3 regions of the Streptomyces sp. NPDC017940 genome follow, and region 2 is predicted to be linked to each of the others. Evidence: riboswitches for the same ligand, from Rfam matches in the RefSeq annotation. Region 2 holds a riboswitch; each other region holds the start of a gene.
What was found. Region 2 has a riboswitch for cyclic di-AMP ahead of ACH4DX_RS15045 (transglycosylase SLT domain-containing protein). Riboswitches for the same ligand answer to the same signal wherever they lie in the genome.
Positions count from the first base shown of each region.

Region 1: it holds a riboswitch for cyclic di-AMP, as region 2 does, so the genes downstream of both, ACH4DX_RS13105 (NlpC/P60 family protein) here and ACH4DX_RS15045 (transglycosylase SLT domain-containing protein) in region 2, are expected to answer to the same signal.
Region 3: it holds a riboswitch for cyclic di-AMP, as region 2 does, so the genes downstream of both, ACH4DX_RS23200 (transglycosylase family protein) here and ACH4DX_RS15045 (transglycosylase SLT domain-containing protein) in region 2, are expected to answer to the same signal.

Region 1 is NZ_JBIRHJ010000003.1:691,039-701,157, forward strand. Features, by position in the region: gene ACH4DX_RS13085 (cobalamin B12-binding domain-containing protein) at 1-13, opposite strand, end outside; gene ACH4DX_RS13090 (esterase/lipase family protein) at 490-1,365, shown strand; gene ACH4DX_RS13095 (M23 family metallopeptidase) at 1,620-3,296, shown strand; gene ACH4DX_RS13100 (ATP-dependent DNA helicase) at 3,459-6,011, opposite strand; cyclic di-AMP (ydaO/yuaA leader) riboswitch at 6,301-6,458, shown strand; gene ACH4DX_RS13105 (NlpC/P60 family protein) at 6,466-7,749, shown strand; gene ACH4DX_RS13110 (hypothetical protein) at 7,756-8,109, opposite strand; gene ACH4DX_RS13115 (NlpC/P60 family protein) at 8,693-9,769, shown strand; gene ACH4DX_RS13120 (LuxR C-terminal-related transcriptional regulator) at 9,868-10,119, opposite strand, start outside.
Region 2 is NZ_JBIRHJ010000004.1:111,666-121,784, reverse strand. Features, by position in the region: gene ACH4DX_RS15085 (ATP-binding protein) at 1-259, shown strand, start outside; gene ACH4DX_RS15080 (DUF5133 domain-containing protein) at 463-690, opposite strand; gene ACH4DX_RS15075 (endonuclease/exonuclease/phosphatase family protein) at 1,028-1,837, shown strand; gene ACH4DX_RS15070 (helix-turn-helix transcriptional regulator) at 1,846-2,817, opposite strand; gene ACH4DX_RS15065 (YybH family protein) at 2,881-3,294, shown strand; gene ACH4DX_RS15060 (MFS transporter) at 3,380-4,216, shown strand; gene ACH4DX_RS15055 (S1 family peptidase) at 4,262-5,125, opposite strand; gene ACH4DX_RS15050 (DUF1838 family protein) at 5,383-6,129, shown strand; gene ACH4DX_RS15045 (transglycosylase SLT domain-containing protein) at 6,189-6,941, opposite strand; cyclic di-AMP (ydaO/yuaA leader) riboswitch at 6,946-7,098, opposite strand; gene ACH4DX_RS15040 (hypothetical protein) at 7,521-7,811, shown strand; gene ACH4DX_RS15035 (SDR family oxidoreductase) at 7,895-8,503, opposite strand; gene ACH4DX_RS15030 (SDR family NAD(P)-dependent oxidoreductase) at 8,516-8,641, opposite strand; gene ACH4DX_RS15025 (acyl carrier protein) at 8,638-8,901, opposite strand; gene ACH4DX_RS15020 (SDR family oxidoreductase) at 8,965-9,777, opposite strand; gene ACH4DX_RS15015 (beta-ketoacyl synthase N-terminal-like domain-containing protein) at 9,777-10,119, opposite strand, start outside.
Region 3 is NZ_JBIRHJ010000006.1:496,645-506,763, forward strand. Features, by position in the region: gene ACH4DX_RS23185 (tetratricopeptide repeat protein) at 1-1,482, shown strand, start outside; gene ACH4DX_RS23190 (cytochrome P450) at 1,802-3,121, shown strand; gene ACH4DX_RS23195 (transglycosylase family protein) at 3,271-4,404, shown strand; cyclic di-AMP (ydaO/yuaA leader) riboswitch at 4,608-4,797, shown strand; gene ACH4DX_RS23200 (transglycosylase family protein) at 4,802-5,563, shown strand; gene eno (phosphopyruvate hydratase) at 6,005-7,291, shown strand; gene ACH4DX_RS23210 (septum formation initiator family protein) at 7,385-7,864, shown strand; gene ACH4DX_RS23215 (DUF501 domain-containing protein) at 8,007-8,540, shown strand; gene ACH4DX_RS23220 (exopolyphosphatase) at 8,588-9,529, shown strand; gene ACH4DX_RS23225 (NAD(P)/FAD-dependent oxidoreductase) at 9,942-10,119, shown strand, end outside.

The sequences.
Region 1 (10,119 bases), on a different contig from region 2:
CTGCCACACCCATCACTGCCTCCATGTACAGAAAGCCGACTGCGGAATCCCACGCGCCCGGCCGGCCGGCGGCGCCGGCCCGGACACCCCGCGCCGCACCGGCCGGGTAGGTGAACGAACGTTATCTCCAGGATCGCTCAACCCGCAGTTTCGTGGTGGAGAGCGAGGGGGAAATCACACGGTGGGACACGTTCACTGCGCGCCGCTCCCGTGATCACCCGGCACAGGGGCCGGATCAGCCCGGGACACCCGGGCCGCATCCCCGCCCAGCCGCCGGGCCGCGGTCGGGGGTTGCGCAAGGGGAGCCGCCGCGAGGCCGCCGTACCACCACGTCGTCAGCCGCAGGACGCGGTGGCGCCGGTGCGTCGCCCACCGGCGCGCCGACGGGCGGCGCGCCACACCACGGGAAGGGCACGCCTCACTTCCGGTTTCCCATGAGAGGCACACGGGGGACAGAGGTGTCCTCCGCGTGCCGACCGGGAGGTCGACATGACGGACACGAGGGTCGAGCCCTTTCGTCGCTGCAACACCCTGCTTCCCGCAAGGTTTGCGGGCCTGCCTCTGGCACTGCTGAAGGCGACCGCGCTCGAACTCGCCATCCTCGCCGGACACCTCCTCCTGTATCCCTCGGGCATCACCCAGGAACGCCGCGCCGTACCCCCGCCACCGTCACCGGACGCCCCGCGGCTGCCCGCGCAGGACAAACCACCGGTCCTGCTCCTGCACGGCTTCATCGACAACCGTTCCGTCTTCGTGCTGCTGCGCCGCAGTCTCGCCCAGCACGGCAGGCAGCACCTGGTATCCCTCAACCACTCGCCGCTGACCTGCGACATCCGCGGAGCCGCCGAGTTGCTCGGCCGTCATGTGGAAGAAATCTGCGAACGCACGGGGCACTCCCGTGTCGACATCGTCGGCCACAGCCTCGGCGGCCTCATCGCCCGCTACTACGCGCAGCGGCTCGGCGGTGACGCCCGCGTACGCACACTCGTCACGCTCGGCACACCGCACGGGGGCACCCGGGCCGTGCCGCTCGCGGACGCGCACCCGATCGTGCGCCAGATGCGCCCCGGTTCGGACGTGGTGCGGGAACTGCGCGAACCCGCGCCGGGGTGCCGCACGCAGTTCGTGAGCTTCTGGAGCGAACTGGACCAGCTGATGGACCCGGTGGAGACGGCCTGCGTCGACCACCCGGACCTGGTCGCGCAGAACGTACGCGTCTCGGGCATCGGCCATCTCGCCCTGCCCGTGCACCCCGCGGTGGCGAGCGCCATCCGCCAGGCCCTGGACCTGACCGAGCCCGCGGTCGACACCGCCGAGTCCGCCCTCGACACCGCCGCGCCCTCCGGCGGACTGACGGTCGCGTGACGACGGCCTGACGGCTTCCGGCCCGACAGTCCGGATCGTCGATCTCGCGCCGCCCCGCCCCCGGATTCCGCTTCTCGCAGTCGAACGAACCTCGAACACAAAACCAAGGCTGCGCCCGGGGACCGCCGAAAGACGGCCGAATGCCCGTTTCCTGCGACCGGGAAACCCAGCGAAGATTGTCGCGCCCGCGTACCGCCGGGTACAGTCGCGGCACTGCTCTGCCAGCCCATGCTGTCGAGGCGAAAGAGAAGTTGGTGAACGACCGTCACCCGCCGGGGCCCCCCACCTCGGCTCCGGCACCCGACGCCGACTACGCCCCCTTCGGGTCCTACGACCAGCAGGCCGGCTACACCGGATACGACGGCTATGCCACCGGTACCTTCTCCGCCACCGGTTTCAACGCCCCCGGCGACTACGACGCAACGGACGGTTTCGACACTTCCGGTTCCGGTTTCTCCGTGCCCACCTCGGGTTTCCCCGCCGATCCGCTCTTCGGCGCCCTGCCGGGCGACCACGACACGGGCCAGTGGGCCACGACGGGCCCGCAGCAGACCCTCACGTACGACGCGTACGCCACCGAGACCGGATACGACACCGGCAGCCACGACACCACGGCCGTATGGGGCGGCGGTCACCAGCCGCTCGCGGACATCCCGTCCCAGCCGGGCACCCCTTCCGGCGCCACCTGGGACGCCACCGCCTGGAACGAGGGCCCCGCCACCGGCCAGTGGGCCACCCAGGTCTTCGACAGCGGCGCCTACGACGCCACGGCGTGGAACTCCGACGGCCATGAGACGTACGAAGGACCACAGCAGGAGACGTACGAGGCACCCGACTCCGCCTACGACCCGCAGAACGGATACACCACGCAGGATCCGTACGAGGCCGGGGCGTCCGCGGACTCCGACGGGTACGGATCCGAAGAGGCCGCGTACGAAGGCGATGCCACCGCGTACGAAGGCGACACCTACGATGGCGACGCCTACGACAAGGGCACCTTCGACAAGGACGCTTACGACGAGGGCGGGTACGGATCCGAGGAGGACCCGCACGCCTCCGCTCCCGACGAGGGACCCGCCGACCAGCTCGGCGGAATCACCCCGGGTGGCGCTGACGCCGATCCCGCGGAGCACGCGTCGACAAGTCGCAAGGAACGTTCCCGCTCCGCCCGGTCCACCGGGTCGCGGAGCCGTGGCCGTTCGCGCCGCTCCCCCGCCAAGCGGTCCGCGCTGTTCACCGTCGCCGTACCGTCCGCCTGCGTGATGGGGGTCGCCGGAGTGGCCGCCGCGTCCGTCGGCGACCTCGGCGGGGGCGGCGAGGACAAGAACGCGCGGGCGTCCGCCCCGGATCCGGCGACCGTCCAGCCGTCCACCGCCAACAACAAGCTGGACACCCAGCTGGCCAACCTCTCCGCGGACGCGGGCGACTTCGCCGACCGCGCGAGCCGCACGCAGGAGCGCATCGACCTCAAGGCCCAGAAGGTGGCGGCGCAGAAGAAGGCCGCCGCGGACGCCGCGCGCAAGGAACGGCTGCGGCCGAAGTTCGCGCTGCCGGTCGCCCAGCACGGTCTGAGCGCCTACTACGGACAGGCGGGCATCAACTGGATGTCGGCGCACTCCGGCATCGACTTCCCGGTGTCGTACGGCTCGCAGGTCCGGGCCGCGACCGACGGCACGGTCTCCACGAAGTACAACAGCGCCTACGGCAACATGGCGATCGTCACCGCCAAGGACGGCACGGAGACCTGGTACTGCCATCTCTCCACGCACAAGATCGCGAGCGGTCCCGTGCAGGCCGGTGACACCATCGCCTTCTCGGGCAACTCCGGCAACTCCACCGGGCCGCACCTGCACTTCGAGGTCCGCCCGGGCGGCGGCTCCGCCATCGACCCCCTGTCGTGGCTGCGCAGCCACGGGCTCGACCCGACGTAGGCCCAGCTCCCACCCACCGCGTGGGCAAACACAGTTCCCACTGCCGCGTGGGCGGGCACGGCTCCCGCCGCCGAACCGCACCTGCGGCCCTGAAGGGCGCAACTCCAGCCCCCGTCGCTGGAGTTGCACCTGCCGAGTGTCCCCCGCGCCCGGGGGCGAGCGCTACAGCTTTTCCACCGGCGCGTACCGCAGCAGCAGCCGCTTCGGCTTCTCCTCGCCGAAGTCCACCGTCGCCTCGGCGTTCGCCCCCGTGCCCTTCACGCCGACCACCGTGCCCAGGCCGAACTGGTCGTGGGTCACACGGTCGCCGACCGCGAGCGCGACCACCGGCTTCTCCGTGGCCCTGCGGGTGGCGAAGCCCTGCGCGCCGCCCGTGCGCGAGCGCGACGACGACAGCGCGGCGGCCACCCCGCCCGCAGGACCCGACGCGGCGGGCGCGCCGACGGAGCCCTTCCGCTTCCAGTCCAGGTGGGCCTCCGGGATCTCCTCCAGGAAGCGCGAGGGCGGGTTGTACGACGGCTGGCCCCAGGCGCTGCGCATGGAGGACCGCGTGAGATACAGCCGCTCCCGCGCGCGCGTGATCCCCACGTAGGCCAGGCGCCGCTCCTCCTCCAGCTCCTTGACCTGCCCGAGGGCGCGCATGTGCGGGAAGACGCCGTCCTCCATGCCGGTCAGGAACACCACGGGGAACTCCAGGCCCTTGGCCGTGTGCAGCGTCATGAGCGTGATGACGCCGGAGCCGTCGTCCTCCTCGTCGGGGATCTGGTCGGAGTCCGCGACGAGCGCGACCTGCTCCAGGAAGTCCGAGAGGGTGCCGGTGGGGGCCGGCGCCGCGTCCTCCGCGGGAGCGGGAGCGGTATCGGCACCGGGGGCGGTGGCGGTGGCGGCGTCGGGAGCGGTGGCGGCGTCGGTGGTGGCACCGGCGGCCGTGCCGCGGTCCTGCTCGAACTCCAGGGCCACGGCGGCCAGCTCCTGGAGGTTCTCGATGCGCGTCTCGTCCTGCGGGTCGGTGGAGGACTGGAGCTCCGCGAGATATCCGGTCCGCTCGAGCACGGCCTCCAGGACGACGGCGGGGCCCGCGCCGGACTCGACGATCGTGCGCAGCTCCTCCATGAGCGTGTTGAAGCGCTTCACGGCGTTCGCCGAGCGGGCCGCCATGCCGTACGCCTCGTCGACGCGGCGCAGCGCCTGCGGGAAGGAGATCTTCTCGCGCTGCGCGAGCGCGTCGATCATCGCTTCGGCGCGGTCCCCGATGCCGCGCTTGGGCACGTTCAGGATGCGGCGCAGCGGCACGGCGTCCTCGGGGTTGGCGAGGACCCGTAGATACGCGAGGACGTCGCGGACTTCCTTGCGCTCGTAGAAGCGGACCCCGCCGACGACCTTGTAGGGCAGGCCGACGCGGATGAAGATCTCTTCGAAGACACGGGACTGGGCGTTCGTGCGATAGAAGATCGCCACGTCGCCGGCCTTGGCGTCACCGGCGTCGGTCAGGCGGTCGATCTCGTCGGCGACGAACTGGGCCTCGTCGTGCTCGGTGTCGGCGACGTACCCGGTGATGCGTGCGCCGGCGCCCGCGTTGGTCCACAGGTTCTTGGGGCGACGGCTCTCGTTGCGCTCGATGACCGCGTTGGCGGCGGTCAGGATCGTCTGGGTGGAGCGGTAGTTCTGCTCGAGGAGAATCGTGGTCGCGTTCGGGTAGTCCTCCTCGAACTGGAGGATGTTGCGGATGGTGGCGCCGCGGAAGGCGTAGATGGACTGGTCGGCGTCACCGACGACGCACAGCTCGCCCGGCTCGTCGCCCTCTCCGGAGGGGCCGACCAGCTCGCGCACCAGGGCGTACTGCGCGTGGTTGGTGTCCTGGTACTCGTCGACCATCACGTGGCGGAAGCGGCGGCGGTAGTGCTCGGCGACGTCCGGGAAGGCGCGCAGCAGATGCACCGTGGTCATGATCAGGTCGTCGAAGTCGAGGGCGTTGGCCTCGCGCAGCCTCGACTGGTACATCGCGTACGCCTGGGCGAGGGTCTTCTCGAAGCCGTCGGCTGCCCGGGCGGCGAAGTCCTCCTCGTCGATGAGCTCGTTCTTCAGGTTCGAGATCTTGGCGCTGAAGGACTTCGGCGGGAACTTCTTCGGGTCCAGGTCCAGGTCGCGGCAGACCAGGGCCATGAGGCGCTTGGAGTCCGCGGCGTCGTAGATCGAGAACGAGGACGTGAAGCCCAGCTTCTTGTACTCGCGGCGGAGGATGCGCACGCACGCGCTGTGGAACGTCGACACCCACATGGCGCCCGCGCGCGGGCCGACGAGCTGTTCGACGCGCTCCTTCATCTCGCCCGCGGCCTTGTTCGTGAACGTGATCGCGAGGATCTGGCCGGGGTGGGCACCGCGCTCCGCGAGGAGGTACGCGATGCGGTGCGTGAGCACGCGCGTCTTGCCGGAACCGGCGCCGGCGACGATGAGCAGGGGCGCTCCGGCGTGCACGACGGCCGCGCGCTGGTTCTCGTTCAGGCCGTCGAGCAGCGCCGCCGGGTCGATCGCGGGGCGGTGGGCGCCGTCCCTGTAGTACGCGTCCCGGGGTGCGGGCGCGTCGAACCTCCCGTGGAACAGGTCGTCCGGAATGGGCTCCGGAGCACTGTCCTCGGGCGGCGGCGGGGGTTCCTCCTCGTGGCCCTGCGAGGGCTTGAGGTCCGCCAGGAAGCTGTCGTCAAAGAGGCTGCTCATCGCCTCCCGAGTCTAGGCGGCCCCACTGACAACCCGCCCCGGGTTCCGCGAGGCCGCCCCGATCCGGCCACACCGGCGCGGTGCGGCCGCGCGGGGGCGGCTCCACGCAGCCGCGGTGTCACGCTGCGCCACCGCCCGGGTCGGCGCCCGCCGCCGCGGCACCGCACTCCTCGTGAGGTCACGGAAATGTATCGGGCATATCGAACATCAACCTTCCCTCGCGCCTCACCGGTTGGCTAGCGTGCTGCGCGGGCCGCACGTCCCCCCACCGGCGATCCCCGCCGGGTACGCGCGGCCTCCGCCGAGTCCGACGCGTTCGGAGCCGGGGACCCACCACGATCTCTGGGGTGAATCAGTCCCGTACCCCGTACGGAACCGTAGGGCAGCCTTCCGGATCATCCGCCCGAACCCGACAGCTAACCCGGTAGGCGGTCCACGGAAGGAGTCGCCAGTCTTGGCGTCGCACCGCAAGCCGCGCAGCCGACCGGCCCGCGTCCGCACGACCCCCGCGCTCGGCATCACCACGGCCGCCCTGACGTCGGTGGCCCTGCTCTCGCAGAGCGCGCACGCCGCGCCGTCCGCCCCCACCGAGCCCGGGAAGCCAAGCCTAGAAGAGGTGCAGAAGAAGGTCGACGACCTCTACCACCAGGCCGGGGTGGCCACACAGAGGTACAACTCCGCCAAGGAGAGCACCGACAAGCAGCGCAAGAAGGTCGACCGTCTCCTGGACGACGTGGCCAGGCGCACGGACCGTCTGAACGAAGCCCGTCAGGAGCTCGGCTCCTTCGCCGCCGCGCAGTACCGGACCGGAGCCGTCTCCGAGACGGCCACGATGCTGCTCGCCGACGACCCGAAGGGCTTCTTCGACCAGAACCACCTCGCCGACCGGCTCACCAACCGTCAGAAGAAGGCCGTCGACGACTACCGGACGCAGCAGGTCTCGGCGACCGAGCAGCGCGCGAAGGCCGCCAAGAGCCTGCGGACGCTACAGGACTCGCGCGACGCCCTCAGAACGAGCAAGCAGACCGTCCAGACCAAGCTCACCGAGGCGCGCTCGCTCCTGTCGAAGCTGACCGCCGAGGAGAAGGCGCGCCTCGCCGCGATCGAGAAGCGGAAGAAGGAGGCCGCCGAGCGCGAGGCGGCGGAGCTCGCGCGCGAGCAGGCGGAGGCGGAGCGGGAGCGGAAGGCGGAGGAGGCCGCGGAGCGGAGCGCGCGGGACCGTGAGCAGGGGCAGGAGCAAGGACAGGGACAGGGCCAGGGCCAGGGGTCCGGTGCGGGTTCGGGCTCCGGCTCCGGCTCCGGCTCCGGCTCCGACCAGGGCAGCGGTCCAGGTGGGGGCTCGGGGGCGGGTTCCGGTTCGCGCTCGGGGAGCACCGGAGGCAGCTACGCGGCGAAGGCCGAGAAAGTGATCGGCTTCGCCGAGCAGCAGATGGGCAAGCCCTACGTGTGGGGTGCCGCGGGCCCCGACTCCTTCGACTGCTCCGGCCTCACCCAGGCCGCCTGGAAGACCGCGGGCATCTCCCTGCCACGCACCACCTGGGACCAGGTGAAGACGGGCACGACCGTCTCGAAGGCGAACGCCCGGCGGGGTGACCTCGTCTTCTTCTACGACGACATCAGCCACGTCGGCATCTACATCGGCGGCGGCAAGATGATCCACGCCCCCAAGCCCGGTGCGAACGTCCGGGTCGAGTCCATCTCCTACATGCCGATCCACAGCGTGGTGCGCCCGGCATAGAGCTCCCTACGTCCACAGGACGGCGATGAAGATGTTCGCCACCGTCAGCGCCCCGACGGTGGCGAACATCGCCTTGTCCACCTTGTCCTCGTCCCGCTTCACGTACACGAGGCCGAGAATCACGATCAACAGGGCCAGCTTGATGCCGATCTTGACGTTGTTGACCGTGTTGTCGTCGGCCTGATTCAGACCGACAAGAACGACGCCAGTGATCAACATGGTCAATGCGCCGTGCAGCATCGCGGGGCTGAACCGGGCCGTGCCCGCACCCATCGCCTTCATCTGGGCGAGGAAGCCGCCCAGGAGCGCAGCGATGCCGATGATGTGCAGTCCGACGAAGAGATGGATGAGTACGTCCATGGGGCGGAGCCTAATTCCCGGTGCGCGGATCCGGCCGCGCGGGGCAGGGCTCCGACCGCGCGGGGCAGGCCCCCAGCCCGGGGCAGGACTGCCACCGCCCGGGGCAGGGCTCCCATCGCCCGGGGCACGGTTCCGCCCTCGTGGGGCACGACCCTGGCCACCCGGGACGCGGCACGACCGCCCGGGGCACGGCGCGGCGGGCACCCCGGACGCCTGGTGCACCGGGGGCGTTAGCACTCCCACCGGACAGGCGGGCCACATGGACCACATCGGTCACGCACTTGGTGAACCCGTCGGCGAAGCCGGGACGGAACGCTCGTATCCGTTCATCCCTTGCGCCACATCCGCCGTTAGCGCACAACGGGTCACGAAGGGGTGACGGTGAGTTTAACGTCCTCTGTCAGGTGACCGGCCCCCACCGTCGTCCGGACCAGGGACGGCAGCCGGCCACCTCCGCCGAGAAAGTCCGGCGGCGTCCCGTCTCCCCTGTGCGGACGTCGCCGGACCGGTACCGGACCCCGGCCGGCAAGGGCGGGCCCGGCCCACGAGGGCCCCGCCCCGCAAGGAAGGACGTGGAGCCTCCGTGGCAGCGCACCGCAAGCCCAAGAAGCGCTCGCTCAGCGGCAGTACGGCCCGTACGGCCGCGACATTCGCCCTCGCGTCGGCCGCCACCGCGACCGCCTTCGAAGGCACCGGCCACGCGGACCCGCGGCTCACTCCCAGCGAGGTGAAGGCCAAGGTCGACGCGCTCTACCGCGAGGCCGAGGTCGCCACCGAGAAGTACAACGGCGCCAAGGAGAAGGCCGACCGCGCCGAAACGGCCCTCGACGGCCTCCGCGACGAAGCCGCCCGCAAGGCGGACCGGCTCAACACCGCGCGCCAGGACCTGGGTTCGCTGGCCGCCGCCCAGTACCGCAAGGGTGCCATCGACCCGTCCATGCAGCTCGTACTCTCCTCCGACCCCGACACCTACCTCGACCGGGCCGCCCGCGCCGACCGCGTCGGCCACCGTCAGGCCGCAGAGATCGCCGGCGTACGGCGCCAGGTCCGCTCCCTCGACCAGCTCCGCACCGAGGCCACCGACACCCTCAAGGACCTCGAGTCCCGTCAGGCGGAGCTGCGGAAGCACAAGAAGACGGTGACCGGAAAGCTGGGCGAGGCCAGGCGGCTGCTCGCCCGGCTGACCGAGGAGGAGCGCGCCCGCGTGACCGGCGGTGCCCGCACCGGCTCGCTGGGAGCGGCCGCGGAGGGCGCCAGGGCGTCACGCGCAGCCGCGCGCGGCACCGCGCCCGACGGCGTCAAGGCACCCGACTCCCGCGCCGGTGCGGCCGTCTCGTACGCCTACAACGCTCTGGGCAGCCCCTACGTGTGGGGCGCCACCGGCCCCAACGCCTTCGACTGCTCCGGCCTCACCCAGGCCGCGTACCGCGCCGCGGGTGTCTCCCTGCCGCGCACGACCTACGCCCAGATCGACACCGGCCGGCGCGTCTCCCGCGCCGACCTCCAACCGGGCGACCTGGTCTTCTTCTACCCGGGCATCAGCCACGTCGGCCTCTACGTAGGCGACGGCAAAATGATCCACGCCCCGAACCCGAGCGCCCCCGTTCGGATCGCCCCCGTCGACGAGATGCCGTTCGCCGGGGCGACACGGATCGCGTAGGGCCGCGACTCCGCGCGTATGCCGTGGCGCGGGGGGACCGGGCCGCGGTCTCGGGGCTGAGCCCTGGGCTGCGGGGCCCGACCTCCGGGCCCCGGCGGTCAGACCAGGCGCCGCGCCGTCGCCCACCGCGTCAGTTCATGTCTGTTCGACAGCTGGAGCTTCCGCAGGACCGCCGACACATGCGACTCGACCGTCTTCACGGAGATGTAGAGCTGCTTGGCGATCTCCTTGTACGCGTACCCGCGCGCGATGAGGCGCAGCACCTCGCGCTCTCGCTGCGTGAGGCGGTCCAGGTCCTCGTCCACCGGCGCCGCGTCCGTGGAGGCGAAGGCGTCCAGGACGAAGCCCGC
Region 2 (10,119 bases):
GCTGGTGACCAACGCCCGCAAGTACGCTCCCGGACCGTGTCTGCTGACACTGGAGATCCAGGCGGGCGCCGTCACGGTCACCGTGTGGGACAGCGGCACCGCGCTGCCCTTGATCCTGCCGCCGGACCCGGCCCGGGTGGGGCAGCACGGCCTGGAGATCGTCATCGCTGTCTGCGAGGGCTTCGCGATGCGTCGCGAGCCGGTGGGCAAGCGCGTCACCGCGGTGGTGGCCCTGGCCGACGGTCCCGCCAGGGCCTGACTATGGTTCCGGGCAGGGTGGCGTGACTACGGTCCCGAGCGGGGCGTGACTGACGGCCGCACGTAGCCGACTGCCCGTAGACCGACTGCCTGTACGCCGAGTGCCCGTAAGTCAAGCGCCCGTCAGTCGAGCGCCTGTAAGCCCGGCGACTGCCTGTAGGCCTCGCCGGCCGACCGGGCCCACGGTCGGCCGGCGGCCGCAGATCACGCGGCGAGGACGGAGTCGTCCCCGGTACGAGTGCCGGGAAGCTGGTTCCGGGCGGCGACGAGGGCGGCGTCGATGTCACGGGTACCCGTCGACACGCACAGCGTGTAGGCGACGTCGTCCATCCGCTGCCGAGTCTCCGCGGTGCCCTGCTCCGCGTGCAGGGCGCGCAGCGTCTCGTACCGCTCCACCAGGTTCTTCAGCACGGCCGGGTGTGCCATGAGCATGGGGTGCCTCCCTCTCAGCCACTGATCACAGGGGTTCATGCATCGCCCCTTGTGCCCCGGCCGTCCGCCGACATTCCTCGCGCCTTCTGTGGCGTCGGCTACACGGGCCCCGGGGTCGCCTCCGCCCGCCCACTCTTGCACCGATGCCTCCGTGGCCACCGACCGGCAGCCGTTCCGGGCCGCGTGCGAGGGGCGCTGGAGATCCGGGGCACCGTACGCGGTTCCGACAACTCCGTCGCATAATCTCGTGCCTGGAGACGTCAGAAGCCGTCAGAAGCCGTCAGAAGCCGAGGAGGCAAGGGTGCTCGGAAGAGGTACGCGGTTGCTCGCGGGCGCCATGGCCGTGGTCTGCCTGCTGCTGATCGGACCCAGCGCACCGAGCGGTGCCCTCTGGGCCAGGTCGCTGCCCGTGGGAGAGGTCAGGGACGCCGTACCGAACCGGGTCATGACGTGGAACATCTGCAACCCGTGCGACGAGAACAACGTCGGCAGGGCCGCGGAGATCGCCGCGTACGCGCCCCAGGTCATCGGCCTGCAAGAAGCGTGCGTCCGTGACGTGGAGAGGATCAGGGACTACCTGAAGAACCTGCACGGGCTCGTGTACCACGTCGAGTACGGGTCGGTTCTCCGCAAGCGGAGCCGCTGCGGGGGGTGGCCGTGGAGCCCGGGGGCCTTCGGCCAGGCGATCCTCTCGGCGGCGCCGATGACGGACCGCGTGAACGTGGAGTACCCCGAAGGCGGATCCGAAGACCGTGGGTACATGGCCGTCACCACGCGGGTGGGCGGCGAGCCCGTCCGCGTGTTCAACACCCACCTCGCCCAGCGGCGCCAGGAGGCGGTCCGGGCGGGCCAGACCCGCGTACTCGCGAAAGCGGTCGCCCGGCACGAGCGTGCGATCGTTCTCGGCGACTTCAACGCCGTCCCGGACACCCCCGAACTGACCAGGATGTGGGCACGGGCCACGGACGCGGACCCCCAGTGCCTTCCCCTGCCCACCGGACCCGGCACCTGCGAACCGACCACCGACTGGCAGCTCAAGTTCGACTACGTCTTCCTGCGGGACTTCGTGCCGCTCAAGCAGGGCGTGCGTCCTTCTCCGTACTCGGACCACCATCTGGTGCACACCGACCTGGCCCCGGCCCGGTAGGCCCGACGTCACTCGTAGCCGGCGGCCATCGCGGCGGCGCGGTCGCGCAGGGAGTCGCGCAACCACTGCGGGGTCAGGACCTGCGCGCTCGTGGCGAGTTGCCACAGCGCCCATTCGGCGTGCCTCGGATCCTGGAAGGTCACCTCCAGGCGCAGCCTCCCGTCGGCGTCGGCGTCGGTCACTTCGGCGAGGACGGCGAGCGCGGTGCCCACAAGGTCCTCGCGCCGCGACCGGTCCACCCGTACGAGGACGGAGACTTGGTCGCCGCCGGTCCTGAACCGTGTGCTGCGCTCCTGCCAGGCCCGGTCCAGGTCGACGCGGTCCGGGCGCTGTGCCGGTGCGGTGAGTTCCTCGGCGGCCACGACCCGGGACAGCCGGTAGGTGCGGTCCGCACCGGACCTCGTGGCCAGCAGATAGCCCTGGCCGCGCACGGTGACCAGGCCGATCGGGTCCACCGTGCGCCACTTCGGGGCCTGGTCCACGGCCGCATAGCGGATGCGCAGCTTGTGTCCGGCGAACACCGCGCGCCGGACCTCGGCCACGACGGTGTCGGGCACCTCATCGGCGTCGACGCGGCGCGCCAGGAGGTCGGTCTCCGGGTCGATGAGCAGGCGCTGAGCCGCACCGGCCGCGGTGGCCCGATAGCTCTCCGGCAGCGCGTCGACCACCTTGCGCATGGCTGAGGCGAGCGCCGTACCGAGGCCGAACGCCTGGGCGCCGCGCCGCGATCCGGCGACGAGCAGGGCCAGTGCCTCGTCGTGGTTCAGTCCGGTGAGCTCCGTCTGGAACCCGGGCAACAGGGCGAACCCGCCGTGGCGGCCGCGCTCGGCGAAGACCGGGACACCGGCTGCGGACAGCGCGTCGATGTCGCGCAGCACGGTGCGGGTGGACACCTCCAACTCCCTGGCGAGCGCGGCCGCGGACATCCGGCCGTGCTGCCGCAGCAACAGCACCAGGGATACCAAGCGGTCGGCGCGCATGCGTAAAACTCTACGGGAATACGTGACACAGGGTGTCGTGTATTGCTTGGGAAGCTGAGCGGCATGACGAACAGGAACATGCCGAACAAGAACATGACGAACAACGACTTGAGGGACAAGGACTTGACGGACAAGCAGGCTGCCGTCGAGCCGAACGACCTGGGCAGGTACTTCATCGAGCGCGCCAACGCAGGCGATGTCGACGGACTCGTGGCGTTGTACGAACCGGACGCCGTGCTGGCGTTCCCCCCGGGGAACATCGCGACCGGACACGCGGAGATCCGCAAGGTGTACGAGCAGTTCGTCGCCGCCGCGCCGGTGCTCTCGCCCGGCAGGCAGCACCCCGCGCTGGTGAGCGGCGACCTCGCGATGACCGCGGCCACGCTGACCAATGGTGACATCACCGTCGAGATAGCCCGTCGTCAGCCGGACGGAACCTGGCTGTGGGCCGCGGACCAGTCGGCGCTCGCGCCGTGACGGGGGCCAACGGTGGTGTGAGCACCCGCTGTTAGCCTGCGCTCATGATCAAGGGGAGATCGCCCGGCCGCGACCGCATAGCTCATTGGCGGGAAGCAACAGGTCAGAGCGTGTTCTGATCCTGGCAAGCTTCGTGAACCGAGTCGGCAACGGCCTCTTCAACACGGCGGCGGCGCTCTACTTCACGCTGGTGGTGGACCTACCGGCAGCGCAGGTGGGCGCCGCCCTCACCGTCGCGGGCCTGATCGGTCTGCTCGCCGGGATACCGGGAGGCCACCTGGCCGACCGACGCGGGCCCCGCACCGTCATGATGCTCGCCCTCGCGGTCCAGGCGGTGGCGATGTCCGCGCTCGTGCTGGTCGAGAGCTGGGCGGCCCTCACGGTCGTCGCCACCCTCGACCAGCTCGCCGCAGCCGTCAGCGGCGCGGCCTGGGGAGCCCTCGTGGTCAGGGTCGGTACCGACCGTCCCGCGCTGTTCCGGTCGAGACTCCGTACGTACGTCAATCTGGGCGTCGTCCTGGGAACCGTGGGCGCCGGCTTCGCCGTCGCGGCGAACACGCGTACCGCCTACGTCGTGCTCATTCTCGGCAACGCGGCCAGTTTCGCACTGTGCGCGCTCCTCCTCTTCCTGCTCCCCGCCTACCAGGCGTTGGCGGCACCGCCGCAGCAGCGCTGCTGGTCGGCGCTCAGCGACCGTCCGTTCGTGACCTTCACCGTCCTGCACGGTGCGATGGGCCTTCAGTATCCGGTGGTGTCCCTGCTCCTGCCGATCTGGATCTCCGAGCACACGGACGCGCCGCGCTGGACCGTAGCGGTGTCCGCGATCAATGCCGCGGTCTGCCGTCGGGCCCGCACTCGAACGCTGGGGTACGCGGAACCGACCTTCCTCCCGACAGGGTGCAGCGGCTGCCGACCGGCGTGAAGAAGCAGACCAGGCGCACGCATAGTCGGCCGGACCGTGCGAGTGTCAGACCGTCGGTGTCGCCGGTGTCGCCGGCGCCGCGTGTGCTGCCTCGGCGGCTGCCCGAACCGGGACGACACGGGAAAGTCCGTGTGCCGCGAGCACCTTGCGGAACGGCTTCCAGACGGCGGGGTCGGAGAGATTGGTGAACAGCCCCGGGCAGGTGTTCGTGTCCCCGCTCACCAGGCCGTGGACCACGGCTTTGCCGCGCGAGGGCGGCGCGAACAGCGGTCCTCCGCTGTCCCCGGGCCCCACCCGCCGCTCAGGGGTACCGGCGCACACGAAGTTCTTGTCCCAGGTCCCGCCCTCGGTGTCGAACTCGGTGACCGGGAGCGCCGTCTCGTGCAGGCGCGTGGGCTTGGCCTCGCTCTCCAAGTCGGTACGCCCCCAGCCCGCCGCCCGGAGGAGGCGACCCGCCTGCGGCTTCGCCCCCAGGGGCGGGAGGCTCGCGCTCTTCTGGCGGGCGGGGGAGTCGAGCACGATGAGACCCAGGTCCGTGTTGGTCTCGGTCGAGAACGCGGGGTGGCTGTGCACGGTGAAGTGGTCCTTGGTCACCACCGTCCCCTGGTCGGTAGTCGCGTCGGACCGCCCCAGGACGACCCGGATCGTGACCTTCCCCTGTTCGGCCCACTTCGAGCAGTGCGCGGCCGTGACGACCACCCGGCTGTCGACGAGCGCACCGCCGCAGTAGTGCGACCAGCTTCCGTCGTCGTCCCGCTGCTGTAGCTGCACCACGAAGGGGCGTTCACCGTCCCCGACCGGCTTGCCGCCGACGATCGCGGCGGCGGAGGGCACGCTCGTCCACACCAGGCCCAACGCGCCGGCGCCTGCCAGGGCCGTGCCCGCTCGGCGACCCATTGACGTGCGCAAGAGCCCACTCCTTTCGTCTGCCGCCGGGTGCGAGTCCGACGGTCCCGTACCGCGGTCGGCACCTGCCGTCCGCGTCCGTCGACGATCCTGGGCTTCCTGTGCCTCCGCCTGGCATCCACCACGTATCAGGCACCCCTCGGCGACCGCGCAACCTCCTCGCTCACGCGCAACGCGCCCACGCGTCCACGGCGGCGTCCGCCCGGGCAACGTCCACCCCGGGCGAGGCCCCCCGCCCTGGGGCGCGCAGAGTACTCCGTATGACGACACCCGCAGAGCTGCTCCGCTCCTTCGCCCGGACCCGCGCCTCGCTCGACGGTGCGGAAGTCACGTACTGGTGGACCGGGAACGTGTACTCCTGGGCTCCGGACGAGCCCTACCAGCACGTCTTCGGCCTCGAAGGGCTCAACGTCGCCCGCCTGGTCCGGGACGCCGACGCCGGCCAGGACGCCTACCGACTGCTCACCCGTGAGGCCGCCTTCTACCTCGACCCCGCGAGCCGCGAGATCCTGGAGACCTGGCAGGACCTGCCGGTGGTGCACATCTGGAACGACCCGGCGAACCAGAAGTGGCGTCCCTTCCCGATACCGACGACGGAGCTCGACGGACAGGTCTGCTTCAGCCTGGAGATCCCGCTCGCCTACCCCTCGCCCCTGCCCGTGGCCCAGTACCCCGTCCACTCGGCGGGCGACACCTACAAGGCCCTTGAGCTCTTCCAGTTCTTCGCCGACCGCGCCGACCTGGCCGGCACCGCGCCGAGCGTCCCCGCCACCATGTCGTGGACCCGGATGTCCCCATGGCTCCCGTGGATGGCCCGAGGGCAGCGGCCCGGCGGGCTCACCTTCCACTGCCGGGGCCGCAAGCTCGGCTCGTACGCCGAGGTCCCCGACCGCACCCGCGCCCACATCGCCGACCACCACCCGGAATTCGCCCACGCCCCGGAGAGGTGGAGCGAACCGAACGAGACCAGCTGGACGTACTTCCGCAAGCTCAACCCGACGAGCTAGCCGTTGCATTAGCGCCCTGCGAGTGCGGGTCCCCAGAGAACGGTCCGCGTGCGGCAGCCTCAGTACGGGCCGTTGACGTTGTCGATGGAGCCGTAGCGGGCGGCCGCGTAATTGCAGGCGGCGGTGATGTTGGCGACCGGGTCGAAGCTGTCGAGCGACGTGCCGGGCAGGCGGTAGGTGGTGAAGGTGGGGCCGATGACCTGGAGGAGCCCCTTGGACGGGGTGCCTGCGGCGGCGTTTACGTCCCAGTTGTTGATGGCCAGCGGGTTGCCCGAGGACTCACGCATGATGTTGCGGTGGATGCCCTCGTAGGAGCCGGGGATGCCGTGCTGGGCCATGAGGTCGAGTGACTCCCTGATCCAGCCGTCGAGGTCGTTGGTGTAGGTCTTCTTCGCCGGGGCGGCGGCGGGCTCGGCGAGCGCGCTGTCGCGCTCGGAGCGGTCCGCCCGCTCGGCGGAGGCGGCCGGCTTCTCCGCGGGCCCGGCCGGGCCCTTCTTGCCGAGGGTGAGCTCGATGCCGGCGTGGATCACCTTCGGGTCGGCGCCGATGACGCCGCGGTTGTCCCGGTAGAGCTTCTGCCAGCCGCCGCTCAGGGAGTGCTCGCGGGCGATCTTGGAGAGGGAGTCACCCGCGACGACGACGTAGCTGTCGGGGGCCGCGGCGGGCTTGGCGGCCGTGTGGGGCTCCGCCGCGGCGGCGGTGGTCGCGCCGAGCACCGGGAGCGCGAGGACGGCTCCTCCCGTGCCTGCGGCGGCGATGCCCCGGGCGAGCGGGCTGGACTTGGGACGACGGTGCTTTCCCTTTGCGGGCATGGCGCATTCCTCTCCGTCGCCTACGAGGTGAGCTGTCGGGTTCGGACGGGAGATGTCCGGTCGCGGCGTGCGCGACTTCACCCCGAGCCGTTCCGGAAACCGGATCGGCGTCTTGCCTGGGTCCCCCGCTCCTGCCGTGCGTAAGTGAGTGATCGGAAAGGTTTCCGGACAGCGGCAGGATTCGGCGTTCCATCCGGATTGACGGTGACGTTAAGCGAGAAAGTCCCGGCGGAACAAGACCAGAATTGCGGAGAGGAATGCACCAGGTCCGTTCCTGGTGATCATATTCCCCGGCCCTCTTTGATCGATTGGCCCAATCCTCTTTGCCAGAAAGGGAGTGCGCCCCATGCGCTCTCCCGAGAGCCCCGCGAGGGCGTCTTCATTGGTGTGACTCATTTCACGGGACGGGCGCGGGGTGAGGTGTCGCTCGTCACGTATCGGGGCGCGTCGTGTCGCTGATCATCGCGCAATACGGGTGATGTTTTACGTACGCCAACAACAGCATGAAGAGGCGGATTTTCGGTGCAAAAATGGACATAGTGCAGCCGCATTGTCAGTGGTGGCTGCAAGGCTGAGGGCATGAACGGCGATGAGCAACTGCTGCGCGGCCGGGTGTACGGGCACGACCACGACGACCCCGGCCCGCTGGCCGACCAGACGTATGCGGTGCTGACGGGCGGGCCGTTGGACGGACTGCTGCTGCGCATCACGGACCGGCGGCCCAAGGACGTGGACGAGGGCGTCGCCCTGCCCACCGAACTCGGACGGTTCCCCGGCGGCCGGTCGCTGTACGGCCCGCGGCCCGGCGAACCCCGCAGGCCGGGCCCGGGCGTGAGTTGCCGCTTCCACTACACCGGCGACGTGCCCTGACCGCGGTCGCCCTGGCGTAGAAGAATGGAGTCGGGGAATTCCGTCGGGAGGAAGCCATTGGGGTCGCCGGGGAACCCGCGGGCTCAGAGCGAGAAACCGCCGTCGATTCCGAGGACCTGCCCCGTGATGTAGGCGGAACGGCGGGAAAGGAGGAAGGACACCAAGTCCGCTACCTCGTCCGGTGTTCCGGGTCGGCGCAGCGGGATCCTGCTGATCTGCTCCTTGCGTTTCGCTTCGCTGAGTTCAGCGGTCATGTCCGTCGATATCATGCCGGGCGCAACACAGTTGACGCGTACTCCGAACCGGCCGAGTTCCTTCGCGATCGACTTCGTGAACCCGATGATCCCGGCTTTCGACGCCGCGTAGTTCGACTGGCCGATGTTGCCGTGGATGCCCGCCACCGAGGAAACGGTCACGATGGCCCCGCTGTCGTGCCGCATCAAGGAGCGCGCCGCGGCACGGCAGATGTGATAGGTGCCGTCGAGATTCGTACGGAGCACCGTGTCCCACTCGTCGTCGGCCATCCCGGCGAGCGGCCGGTCCCGTACGACACCGGCGTTCGCCACCACCGCGCCGATCGGGCCGAGTTCGGCCTCCGTCTCGGACACGAGTTCCGCGGCCCGGCCCGCCACCGAGACGTCGGTCCTGCGGGCGAGCACCCGCGCCCCGACGCCGCGAGCCTCGGCCGCCACCGCCTCGGCCCGCTACGGCGTGGAGAGGTAGCAGAACGCCACGTCGAAGCCGTCGGCCGCCAGGCGGAGCACGGCGGCCCTTCCGATGCCGCGCGAGCCGCCGGTCACCACCGCGACAGGCCTGCTCCCGTCGGTCATCGGGCTGTCCCGAGCTTGGCGGAGACGAGTTGGTGGATGGCCGCCAGGGTGGTGAGCGACTTGATCTCCTCCTCGTCGATGGTGATGCGGTACGTCTTCTCGATCTGTACGGCGACTTCCATGGCGGTGAGTGAGTCCACGGCGAGGTCCGTCCTGAGGTTGGCCTCGTCGGTGACTTCCTCGGTGGGGAGTTCGAGTTCTTCGGCGATCAGCGCGCGCAGGTCCTCGCGGTTGACGCCTGCTGTCGGGTTGCCTGACACGGTGCCGTCCTCCTTCGATCTGGCCCTTGTGGTGTCGCTCTTGACGCTCGGCCCCGGTTCGCTTCAGACGACGAGTGCTTCTCCGCCGTCGACCCCGATGACGTTTCCGGTGAGCCAGGGCGAGTCCGAGACGGACAGGGCGACGATCGCCTCGGCCACGTCTTCGGCGCGCGTCAGCCGACCGCCCGGATTGACGCCCCGGCAGTGGGCGACGAGCTTCTCGTTGCCCGGGATCCTCAACAGTGCCGGGGTGATCGTCGTGCCCGCCCGGATCGCGTTCACCGCCACGCCCCGGGGGGCGAGTTCCACCGCCAGGTTGCGGACATGGGACTCCAGCGTGGCCTTCGCCGCCGCGACGGGCGCATAGCCGGACAGCACCCGGGACCCGCCCGCGCTGGTCATCGCGAAGACCTTCGCCCCCCGCGGCAGCAGCGCCGCCCGCACCAGGTCCTGGATCCAGTACACGAGACTGTGCGCCATGACGTCGACCGTCATCGTCAACTGTTGCTGCGTGACCTCGGGCACCTCTTCCTCCTGGCCGGTCCGCGCGGGGAGGAGGGAGGTGAGCGTCCCGTAGGCGACCGAGTGCAGGACGATCCGGGGCCCGACACCGGACGTGAGGTCCCGGATGACGGGGACGAGTTCCGCGCGAGCCCTGGGCGCCGCGATGTTGCGGTTGAAGAAGTGTGCCTCCACGCCGAGCCCGCCCAGGGTCTCGGCATACTGCTCCGCCCGCCGCTGCTGTCCCTCGGCCAGGTCGAAGTGCACCCCGATGACGTTGCAGCCCGCTTCGGCCAGCGCCCGCGCGGTCTTCTTGCCCATGCCGCTGGACACGCCGAAGACCAGGGCCCAGGAACCCTTGAGGGGAACGAACATCACTCTCCTCCCTTGGCGGCCGCCGCCCGCGGCGCGCGCGGTCCGGGTGAACTCCCGCCTCGTGGTGCGACGGTCAGCTCGGCGTAGGCGAGCGTGCCCTGGGCGGAGGCCGTGAGTACCGCGCGCCGGGTGGGGGCCGTGTGCGCCTGCGCGAACAGGCCCACGACGCGCCGCAACGGGGTGAGGCAACCGGCCTGCGCCGGTGCCGGGACGACGACGACCTCGCACGCGCCGTGCAGGTGGTCGAGCCACCGTGCGGCGGCCGTCCCCACTGCGGAGTCGTCGAGGACCGCGTCGACCCGGCCCGGTGGGGCGTCGCCGACCAGCGGGCCGAGGACGGCG
Region 3 (10,119 bases), on a different contig from region 2:
CCCTACGTCGAGCGTGACTGCGACGAAGAGCTGCACACCCTCGTCGTACGGGGTCTGCACGAGGGCGGTCTTGTCGTCGTCACGGGCGGGCCGCTGTCCGGCAAGACGATGACGGCGGCGTGGGCCGCGCTGAGCGCGGGCACCGACCCCGAGCCCCGGGTGCACGCCCCGCACCCCGGCGCGGACCTGCGGGACATCGCGTCCGGCGGGCACGGCCGCGACGGCCACCGCATCCTCTGGCTCGACGATCTGGAGGGCCACCTCGGCCCCCGGGGCCTCACGGCGGCGCTCCTCTCCCGGCTCGTACAGGAGGGTGTGCTCGTCCTCGCCACGATGCGCGACACGGCGTACGACGAGCACCGCTTCGGCGGTGGCCCCGCCGCGCGGGTCCTGAGCGGCGCCCGCACCGTCGAGCTGTCCCGCCGCTGGAGCGCCGCCGAACTCGCGCGGCTCGCGGGTGCCGGCGATCCGCGCCTCGCGGCGGCCGCGGAGCGGCGCGGCAGCCGCGGGGTCACCGAGTACCTCGCCCTGGGGCCGGAGCTGTGGGACGAGTGGCGCAGGGCCCGGCGCCCGCAGACGCACCCGCAGGGCCACCTCCTGGTGCGCGCCGCCATCGACCTGGCCCGCTGCGGGATCGGCGAGGACATCCCGCTCGCCGTGCTGCGCGCGGTCGTCGAGGACTACCCCGACGAGCAGGAGGCCTCCGTCCGCGAGGGGCGACGGCACGAGTCCTTCGAGGAGGCCCTGGCCTGGGCCACCCGGCTGCGCTACGACGCTACCGGGCTGCTCGTCCCCGGGACGAAGGCCGACACCTACCGGGCCTACGGCTCCCTCGTCGCGGACGCCGTACGGTCCGGCGAGCTGGGGGAGGTATCGACCTCGGTATGGGTCCACGGGTCCGCGACGGCCGCCGCGCACGGCCTCGACGTCGCGCCCCTGGTCGACGCGTGCCGTGCCGCCCTGCTGCCCCGGGCCGCCGGGGGTGACGTCGAGGCGTGCCTCCTGCTCGGCTGGGTCGCGGTGGCGGTGGGCGATGTGTCGGAGGCGGAGGGCTGGTACCGCAGGGCCGCCGACCGCGGCAACACCCTGGGCTGCAACGAGCTGGGGCACATCCTCGCGGGCCGGGGCGCCGTCGTGGAGGCCGCCGGGTATCTGGAGAAGGCCGCCGAGGCCGGTTCGAAGGACGCGTACGTCACCCTGGGCAAGCTGTACCGCGACCGTGCCCGGCACTGGCTCACCGAGGGCGCGGAGGCGGGGGATCCGAACGCGGCGTTCCACCTGGCCGAGCTGCTGCTGCGACCGGGCCGCATGGGGAAGTCCGCCCGCTGGTACCGCGTGGCGGCCGAAACGGGCCACCGCGACGCGGCCTTCGCCCTGAACGTCCTGCGGGTAGGAATGACCTTGCCCCCGGAACAGGGGGCCGAGCCGCCTCCGGACACGGACACGGACACGGACACGCAGGGACAGGGCGAGCCCGTGTAACTTCTGGCCCGCCTGCGGCCCGGACCTGGAAGCGCGTGCGGTCCGCAGCCGGGGCCCACGACCCGTATCCGGTAGCCCGAGCCCATGGCCGGGAGCCCGCGGCCCACGACCCGTATCCGGTAGCCCGAGCCCCATAGCCGGGAGCCAGCGGCCCGCAGCCCGTGCAGCCCGCCCATGCACTCCGCGGAGAACGAGGGGACGCCCCCTCGGCACCACACGCCGGGAAGCCGCCCCCCACCCCCGGCACCACACCCGGGAAACCGCCCCGCACCACACGCCGAGGAAGCCGCCCCCCACCCCCGCCCGATACCGTCGGCACATGCACGACCAGCCACCCCCCACCTGCCCCCACACACCCCCCACCCCACCGAAGGCCCCCGCGCCAGACCTCTTCACCTGGGAGTTCGCCACCGACCCCTACCCGGCCTACGCCTGGCTGCGGGAGCACGCCCCCGTGCACAGGACCGAGTTGCCGAGCGGTGTCGAGGCCTGGCTGGTCACGCGGTACGCGGACGCGCGGGAGGCGCTGGCCGACCAGCGGCTGAGCAAGAACCCGGCGCACCACGACGAGCCCGCGCACGCCAGGGGCAGGACCGGGATCCCGGGTGAGCGCAAGGCCGAGCTGATGACGCATCTGCTCAACATCGACCCGCCGGACCACACCCGCCTGCGCCGACTGGTGTCGAAGGCGTTCACCCCGCGCCGGGTGGCCGCGTTCGCGCCGCGCGTGCAGGAGCTGACGGACCAGCTCATCGACACGTTCCTCGACAAGCACGGCGCGGAGCGCGGCGCGGCCGACCTCATCCACGAGTTCGCCTTCCCGCTCCCCATCTACGCCATCTGCGACCTGCTCGGCGTACCCCGGGAGGACCAGGACGACTTCCGGGACTGGGCGGGCATGATGATCCGGCACGGGGGAGGGCCGCGGGGCGGCGTCGCGCGCTCGGTGAAGAAGATGCGCGGCTACCTCGCCGAGCTCATCCACCGCAAGCGGGCAGAGCCCGGGGACGACCTGATCTCCGGCCTGATCCGCGCCTCCGACCACGGCGAGCACCTCACCGAGAACGAGGCCGCCGCCATGGCCTTCATCCTGCTGTTCGCCGGGTTCGAGACGACCGTGAACCTCATCGGCAACGGCATCCTCGCGCTGCTCACCCACCCCGAGCAGCGGGCCCGGCTGCAACGGTCCCTGGCCGCCGGGGAGAGCGCCCTCCTGGAGACGGGCATCGAGGAACTGCTCCGCTTCGACGGGCCCGTCGAACTGGCCACCTGGCGCTTCGCCACCGAGCCGCTGCGCGTCGGCGGCCAGGACATCGCCGTGGGCGACCCGGTCCTCGTCGTCCTCGCCGCCGCGGACCGCGACCCCGCCCGATTCGCGGAGCCCGACCTCCTCGATCTGTCCCGGCGCGACAATCAGCACCTCGGATACGGCCACGGCATCCACTACTGCCTCGGCGCCCCCCTCGCCCGCCTGGAGGGGCAGACGGCCGTGGCGACTCTGCTGCGCAGGCTGCCGGACCTCCAACTCGGCGTCGAGCCCGAGGAGTTGCGGTGGCGCGGCGGGCTCATCATGCGTGGCCTGCGGACTCTTCCGGTACGGTTCACACCGCCCGGGGCCGGGGGCCTTCCCGGCAGCTGACTGACGGCCGGTCAAAACTGTGACTTTCGCGTGATCTGCGCTGCATCGACTTGTGACTGACGTTCGACTGCGGCTACTTTCACGACGGCTCGGCACCCCAGCGCACCATGTGTCGCGGCCGCCCCTGTCGTCACGCGAAAGGCATGTGCATGCTCTCCGGTCAAGGCCGTCACCGCCGCCCCCGCCAAGCCCCGGCGATCGTCGTCGCGGCCGGCGTCACCGGATCCGCCATCGCGATCCCGCTGCTCGGCGCCACGGGCGCGAACGCCGCGGAGGCCGCGACGTGGGACAAGGTCGCGGAGTGCGAGAGCGGCAGCGCCTGGAGCGCCAAGGGCGACGGGTACTACGGCGGATTGCAGATGACGCAGGAGACCTGGGAGAACTACGGCGGCCTCGCCTACGCGCCGAGCGCCGACGAGGCGAGCCGCTCCCAGCAGATAGCCGTCGCCGACGAGGTCCTGGCCGACCAGGGCCCCGCCGCCTGGCCGAACTGCGGCCCGGCCGCGGGCCTCAGCAAGGACGATGCGGCCGCCGACGTCGACCCGGGCCTGCCGGTGGCGCCGGGCAGGTCCGCCGACTCCTCCCGCGGGGACGAGGAGGACCGGGGCGCGAAGGACTCCTCCGGCTCCACACGCTCCGACGACTCCACCGGTCCGGGAGACAGGGATCACGCCGACGGCAGGAGCGGCGATGACGCCCGGGACGGGAGAACCGGCAAGCACCGCAAGGGCGGCGGTGACACGACCGGCGAAGCCGGCACGTCGGGGCCGAGCGGTGCGAGGGAGAAGGACGAAGAGGGCGGGAAGGGCGACGAGGGCGGACGGGAGACCGGCCGGGACGGCAAGTCCGCGGGCCGCGACACCACTTCGCCGGGCTCCGGCGGCGACTCCGGCGCCGAGAGCGCCCCTTCGGGCTCCGAAGGCTCCGAGGAGCCCTCCGAGCCCTCTGATTCCCCTGAGTCCTCCGAGTCCGCCGAGGGCACCTCGGGACGCCACCGCGGTTCGAGCGCGGACGAGGCCGCGGACGGCGAGTCCGGCGCGGGCTCCGCGGGGCGGCACGCCTCCCGTGGGGCAGAACGCGGTTCACCCGGCCCCGCCGACACCTACACGGTCCGCTCCGGCGACAACCTCTCGCGCATCGCGGACCGGCACGACCTTGACGGCGGCTGGTCCTCCCTCTACGCGGAGAACAAGAAGACCGTCGGCGCCGACCCGGACCTCATCCTCCCCGGTCAGCAGCTTGACCTGAAGGAGAAGCAGGCCGCGGAGGCGGACCGGAAGTAGCCGCGACACGCCCGGAACTGACGGGCAGTTCGCGATGAATGTCCGGTTTAAAGGTGGTGAGGCGCAAGTGAGAGATGGGTCTCAGAAGCCCTGATCGTCTTTGAAATTCCGCGGTTTGCCCGTCTACGGTCGTGATCGCTCGCCACAGCGGGCCCCGCCGGTCGGTACGCCGAATCCTGCCAACGGCCGGACGGGAACAGTCGTCGCTTCGTGCGCCGAAGGCAGGAGCGGGGGACCCAAGGTAAGCGCCGGGCCCGTCCGCACCGCAGCGAGCAGCAAGCGCCGCGGGACGGACAGGAACGGCTAGGGGTGAAGTCGCACGCACGTGGTGCGACCGGGCACTCACCCGCCCGAACCCGACAGCTCACCTCGCAGGCGTCGGTGAGGGGATCCATCCATGCTGTTTTCCAGCAAGGGCAAGCACCGCCGTCCGTCCAAGGCCACTCGCGCCGCCACCGTCGTCGGTGTCACCGGCGCCGCTGTCGCCGCCCCGCTGATGGCCACGGGCACCGCGAGCGCCGCCACGGCCGACCAGTGGGACCGCGTCGCGCAGTGCGAGGCCGGCGGCAACTGGTCCATCAACACCGGCAACGGCTATTACGGCGGCTTGCAGTTCTCGGCCTCCACCTGGGCCGCGTACGGCGGCACGCAGTACGCCTCCACGGCCGACAAGGCCTCCAAGTCCCAGCAGATCGCGATCGGCGAGAAGGTCCTCGCGGGCCAGGGCAAGGGTGCCTGGCCGAGCTGCGGCGTGGGCCTGACCGGCGCCTCGTACAACGGCGGCGGTGGCGGCAACGGCGGCGGTGGCGAGCAGTCGCAGCCGCAGCACCAGACCCAGCAGGCCAAGCCGCAGCAGCAGGTCAAGCCCCAGCAGCAGCCGCGTCAGCAGGCGCAGCCCCAGCAGCAGGCGCAGCCGAAGCCGCAGAGCGCCCCGCAGGCCGCCCCGCGGACCGAGTCGAAGAAGACCGTCGAGACCCCGACCGGCAAGGTCGTGAAGAAGGGCGACGGCGAGTACAAGGTCAAGAAGGGCGACACGCTCTCCAAGATCGCCGACGCGCGCGAGGTCAAGGGCGGCTGGCAGAAGGTCTACAAGCTGAACGGCGACATCATCGACGACGCCGACTTCATCTACCCCGGCCAGCAGCTGCACCTCAGCTGACCCGGGCTCCCCGGCCCTGTCGGGCCAGGGCGCCTCGCTCCGGTCCCACGGAGCGCTTCCGTCCCCACGGTCTCCCTCGCCCCGGTGCGCGTATCCCCCGTACGCACCGGGGCGAGGTGCTGCGCGGGCACCGCCGGGGGCCGCACGGCCGGTCCTGACGGAAGCCCCCGGCTGGTCCTCGCGGAGCCCTGGGCCGGCCCACCCGGAGCCCCGAGCTACGCCTTAGGCGAAGCTACTGGCCAGTAGGGGCCTGGCTTCCGCCCTGATTACCTGGGAAATGGGCCGTCGGCCGTCCCACGGGCCGGGCGGTCGGCTGGCCGAAGCCCCCAGGCCCGTTAGGCTCAGGAGACGCAGGGCCGATGAAGACCATGCAAGCCATGCGCAAGCCCGCGCCCACAGTGGTGCACGCCGCGCGCCCCCAGCGTCACATCCCAGAAGGAGATGCTCGTGCCGTCCATCGACGTCGTCGTAGCCCGGGAAATCCTGGACTCCCGAGGCAACCCCACGGTCGAGGTCGAGGTCGGCCTCGACGACGGGTCCACCGGCCGCGCCGCGGTTCCGTCCGGCGCCTCCACCGGCGCCTTCGAGGCCATCGAACTGCGTGACGGAGACGCCAACCGCTACGGCGGCAAGGGCGTCGAGAAGGCCGTTCTCGCCGTCATCGAGCAGATCGGCCCGGAGCTCGTCGGCTACGACGCCACCGAGCAGCGCCTGATCGACCAGGCGATGTTCGACCTCGACGCCACCGACAACAAGGGCTCGCTCGGCGCGAACGCCATCCTCGGCGTCTCCCTCGCCGTCGCGCACGCCGCGTCCGAGGCCTCCGACCTCCCCCTCTTCCGCTACCTGGGCGGCCCGAACGCGCACCTGCTGCCCGTTCCGATGATGAACATCCTGAACGGCGGGTCCCACGCGGACTCCAACGTCGACATCCAGGAGTTCATGATCGCCCCGATCGGCGCGGAGTCCTTCTCCGAGGCGCTGCGCTGGGGCGCCGAGGTCTACCACACGCTGAAGAAGGTCCTGAAGACCAAGGGCCTGTCCACCGGCCTCGGCGACGAGGGCGGCTTCGCGCCGAACCTGGAGTCCAACCGCGCCGCCCTCGACCTCATCGTCGAGGCCATCAAGCAGGCCGGTTACGTCCCCGGCGAGCAGATCGCGCTCGCGCTCGACGTCGCCGCGTCGGAGTTCTACAAGGACGGCGTCTACGAGTTCGAGGGCAAGTCCCGCTCGGCCGCCGAGATGACCGACTACTACGCCGAGCTGGTCTCCGCGTACCCGCTGGTCTCCATCGAGGACCCGCTGTACGAGGACGACTGGGACGGCTGGCAGATCATCACCGAGAAGCTGGGCGAGCAGGTCCAGATCGTCGGCGACGACCTGTTCGTCACCAACCCGGAGCGCCTCCAGCGCGGCATCGACGACAGCGCCGCCAACGCCCTCCTGGTGAAGGTCAACCAGATCGGTTCGCTGACCGAGACCCTGGACGCCGTCGAGCTGGCCCAGCGCAACGGCTTCAAGTGCATGATGTCCCACCGCTCCGGCGAGACCGAGGACGTCACCATCGCCGACCTCGCCGTCGCCGTGAACTGCGGCCAGATCAAGACCGGTGCCCCGGCCCGCTCGGACCGTGTCGCCAAGTACAACCAGCTGCTCCGCATCGAGGAGATCCTCGACGACGCCGCGGTGTACGCGGGCCGCAGCGCCTTCCCCCGCTTCAAGGGTTAAGGCGCCAAGCCCTAGCCAGTCGTACGTACGTCCCCGTACCCGGTCCCGTACCGTGTGCGGGGACGTACGCGCGTACTGGGGAGGCGAGACAACATGGCCGGGAAAGTCCGGGACAAGGACCGGTTCTCCACGGCGACCCGGCTGCGGGTGTTCGGCGAGCAGACGGCCGAGCGCGTCTACCGCTCGCAGACCAGGCGCCAGGCGCGCCGCTCCCGGCTGACCGGCAGGGCCGCGCTGCTCGTCCTCGTCGTCTGCACGCTGGTGGTGGCGCTCGCGTACCCGATGCGGCAGTACGTGTCGCAGCGCGCCGAGATCGCCGAGCAGCGGCAGAAGCAGGCCGAGCACCGGGACAACGTCGAGCGCCTTCGCGACGAGAAGGCCCGCTGGCAGGACGACGCGTACGCCGAGCAGCGCATCCGGGACCGGCTGCACTACGTACGGCCGGGCGAGACCGGGTTCACCGTCATCGACCCCGCGGCCGACGACGGCCACCGCGGCGACGACGGCGCGGCCGACCGCCCCTGGTACGCCAACGTCCTGGAGGGCGTCGACAAGGCCGACCGGGCCGAGTGAACCGCGGCGGGCCGAAGCAGCACCACCGAAGGAACCGCACCGGCGGCGCCGATCGAACGGCCCACGATCGAACCGCACCGATCGAACCGCCCCGATCGGAACCGCACCGAACGAACCGCACCGAACGAACCGAAAGACAGGCATGGAAACGCCCCCGCCCCAGACCGAGTCCACCGTGCCCACGGACGCCGACATCGCCGCGTTCCAGGAGCAGCTCGGGCGCCCGCCGCGCGGCCTGCGCGCCATCGCGCACCGCTGCCCCTGCGGCAACCCGGACGTGGTGGAGACGGCGCCGCGGCTGCCCGACGGCACGCCGTTCCCGACGACGTACTACCTGAGCTGCCCGCGGGCCGCGTCCGCGATCGGCACGCTGGAAGCCAACGGCGTCATGAAGGAGATGACGGAGCGGCTGGCGGCGGACCCCGAACTCGCCGCCGCCTACCGGGCCGCGCACGAGGACTACCTCGCGCGCCGCGACGCCATCGAGGTCCTGGAGAACTTCCCCTCGGCCGGGGGCATGCCCGACCGCGTGAAGTGCCTGCACGTCCTTGTCGCCCACTCGCTGGCCGCGGGCCCCGGCGTGAACCCCCTCGGCGACGAGGCCATCGCCATGCTCCCGCAGTGGTGGCGCAAGGGCCCGTGCGTGAGCACCGCCCCGTGCGCCGGGGACCAGTAAGCCGACGCCCGCCCTCGGTGCCGAACACCGTGACGACAAGGAGAACGATGACCCGCGTGGCCGCCATCGACTGTGGCACCAACTCGATCCGCCTGCTGGTGGCGGACGCCGACCCGGCGACCGGTGAACTCGTCGACCTCGACCGCCGGATGCAGATCGTCCGCCTGGGCCAGGGCGTCGACAAGACGGGCCGCCTCGCCCCCGAGGCCCTGGAGCGCACCTTCGCGGCCTGCCGCGACTACGCGGCCGTCATCAAGGAGCACGGCGCGGAACGCCTCCGCTTCGTCGCGACCTCCGCCTCCCGCGACGCCGAGAACCGCGACGAGTTCGTACGCGGGGTCCTCGACGTCCTCGGCGTCGAACCGGAGGTGATCAGCGGCGACCAGGAGGCCGAGTTCTCCTTCACGGGCGCGACGAGGGAACTCACGGGCCGCGCCGACCTGCCGCGCCCGTACCTGGTGGTGGACATCGGCGGCGGCTCCACGGAGTTCGTCGTCGGCGACGACCAGGTGCGCGCCGCCCGCTCCGTGGACATCGGCTGCGTCCGGATGACCGAGCGGCACCTCGTGCACGACGGCGTCGTCGCCGATCCGCCCACCGCGGCGCAGATCGCCGCCGTCCGCGCGGACGTGGAGGCGGCGCTCGACCTCGCGGAGCACACGGTCCCCCTGCGCGAGGCCCGCACGCTGGTGGGCCTCGCGGGCTCGGTCACCACGGTGGCCGGGATCGCACTCGGCCTCGACGCCTACGACTCGGCGGCGATCCACCACTCCCGCATCCCCTACGAGCGGGTGGCGGAGATCGTGGACCGCCTGGTGCACTCCACGCACGCGGAGCGCTCGGCGATCTCCGTGATGCACCCGGGCCGCGTCGACGTGATCGCGGCGGGCGCCCTGGTGCTCCTCGCGATCATGGAGCGGACGGGTGCCCGCGAGGTCGTCGTGAGCGAGCACGACATCCTCGACGGGATCGCCTGGTCCATCGCCTGAGGGACACACGGCTGAGCGTCGCGAAGGACGTTTGAGCGGCTGAAAGAGGGTCGGAAAGGCTCCTCGGGCGCACCCCGGCGGGAAAGTTCGTGAAGTTCTTCACAAGGAAATCGGCCCAGTTGGGCGCGGTTTTGCGGAGTTGGGGCCGCCCCGGAGCGATCAGGTCCGCGCGGGGGCGGTCCGCCGCGTGTTCATGGCGCGTTACCGGCGTGTGAACGGGGGGCTGGTCCACCGGGCGCAGGAGGCAGGAGCGGCAGCTCACGAGGGGTTGACAACGACTCGTGGGGCGCCGTGGTTCCCCCGGGCCGCCATGACCTCCGTCACGTGGGCGGCGAAGTGTAGCAGAGGCCTCGCCCAAGCTTGTGAAGGGGCGCACGAGCGACCCCCGCCGAGGGGGTGGATACTCGATGGCATGAGCACCACGGAGCGTCCCAGGATCCTCGTAGTAGGCGGTGGGTACGTAGGCCTGTACGCAGCTCGACGCATTCTGAAGAAGATGCGCTACGGGGAGGCGACCGTCACGGTCGTCGACCCGCGCTCGTACATGACGTACCAGCCCTTCCTCCCCGAAGCCGCGGCCGGCAGCATCT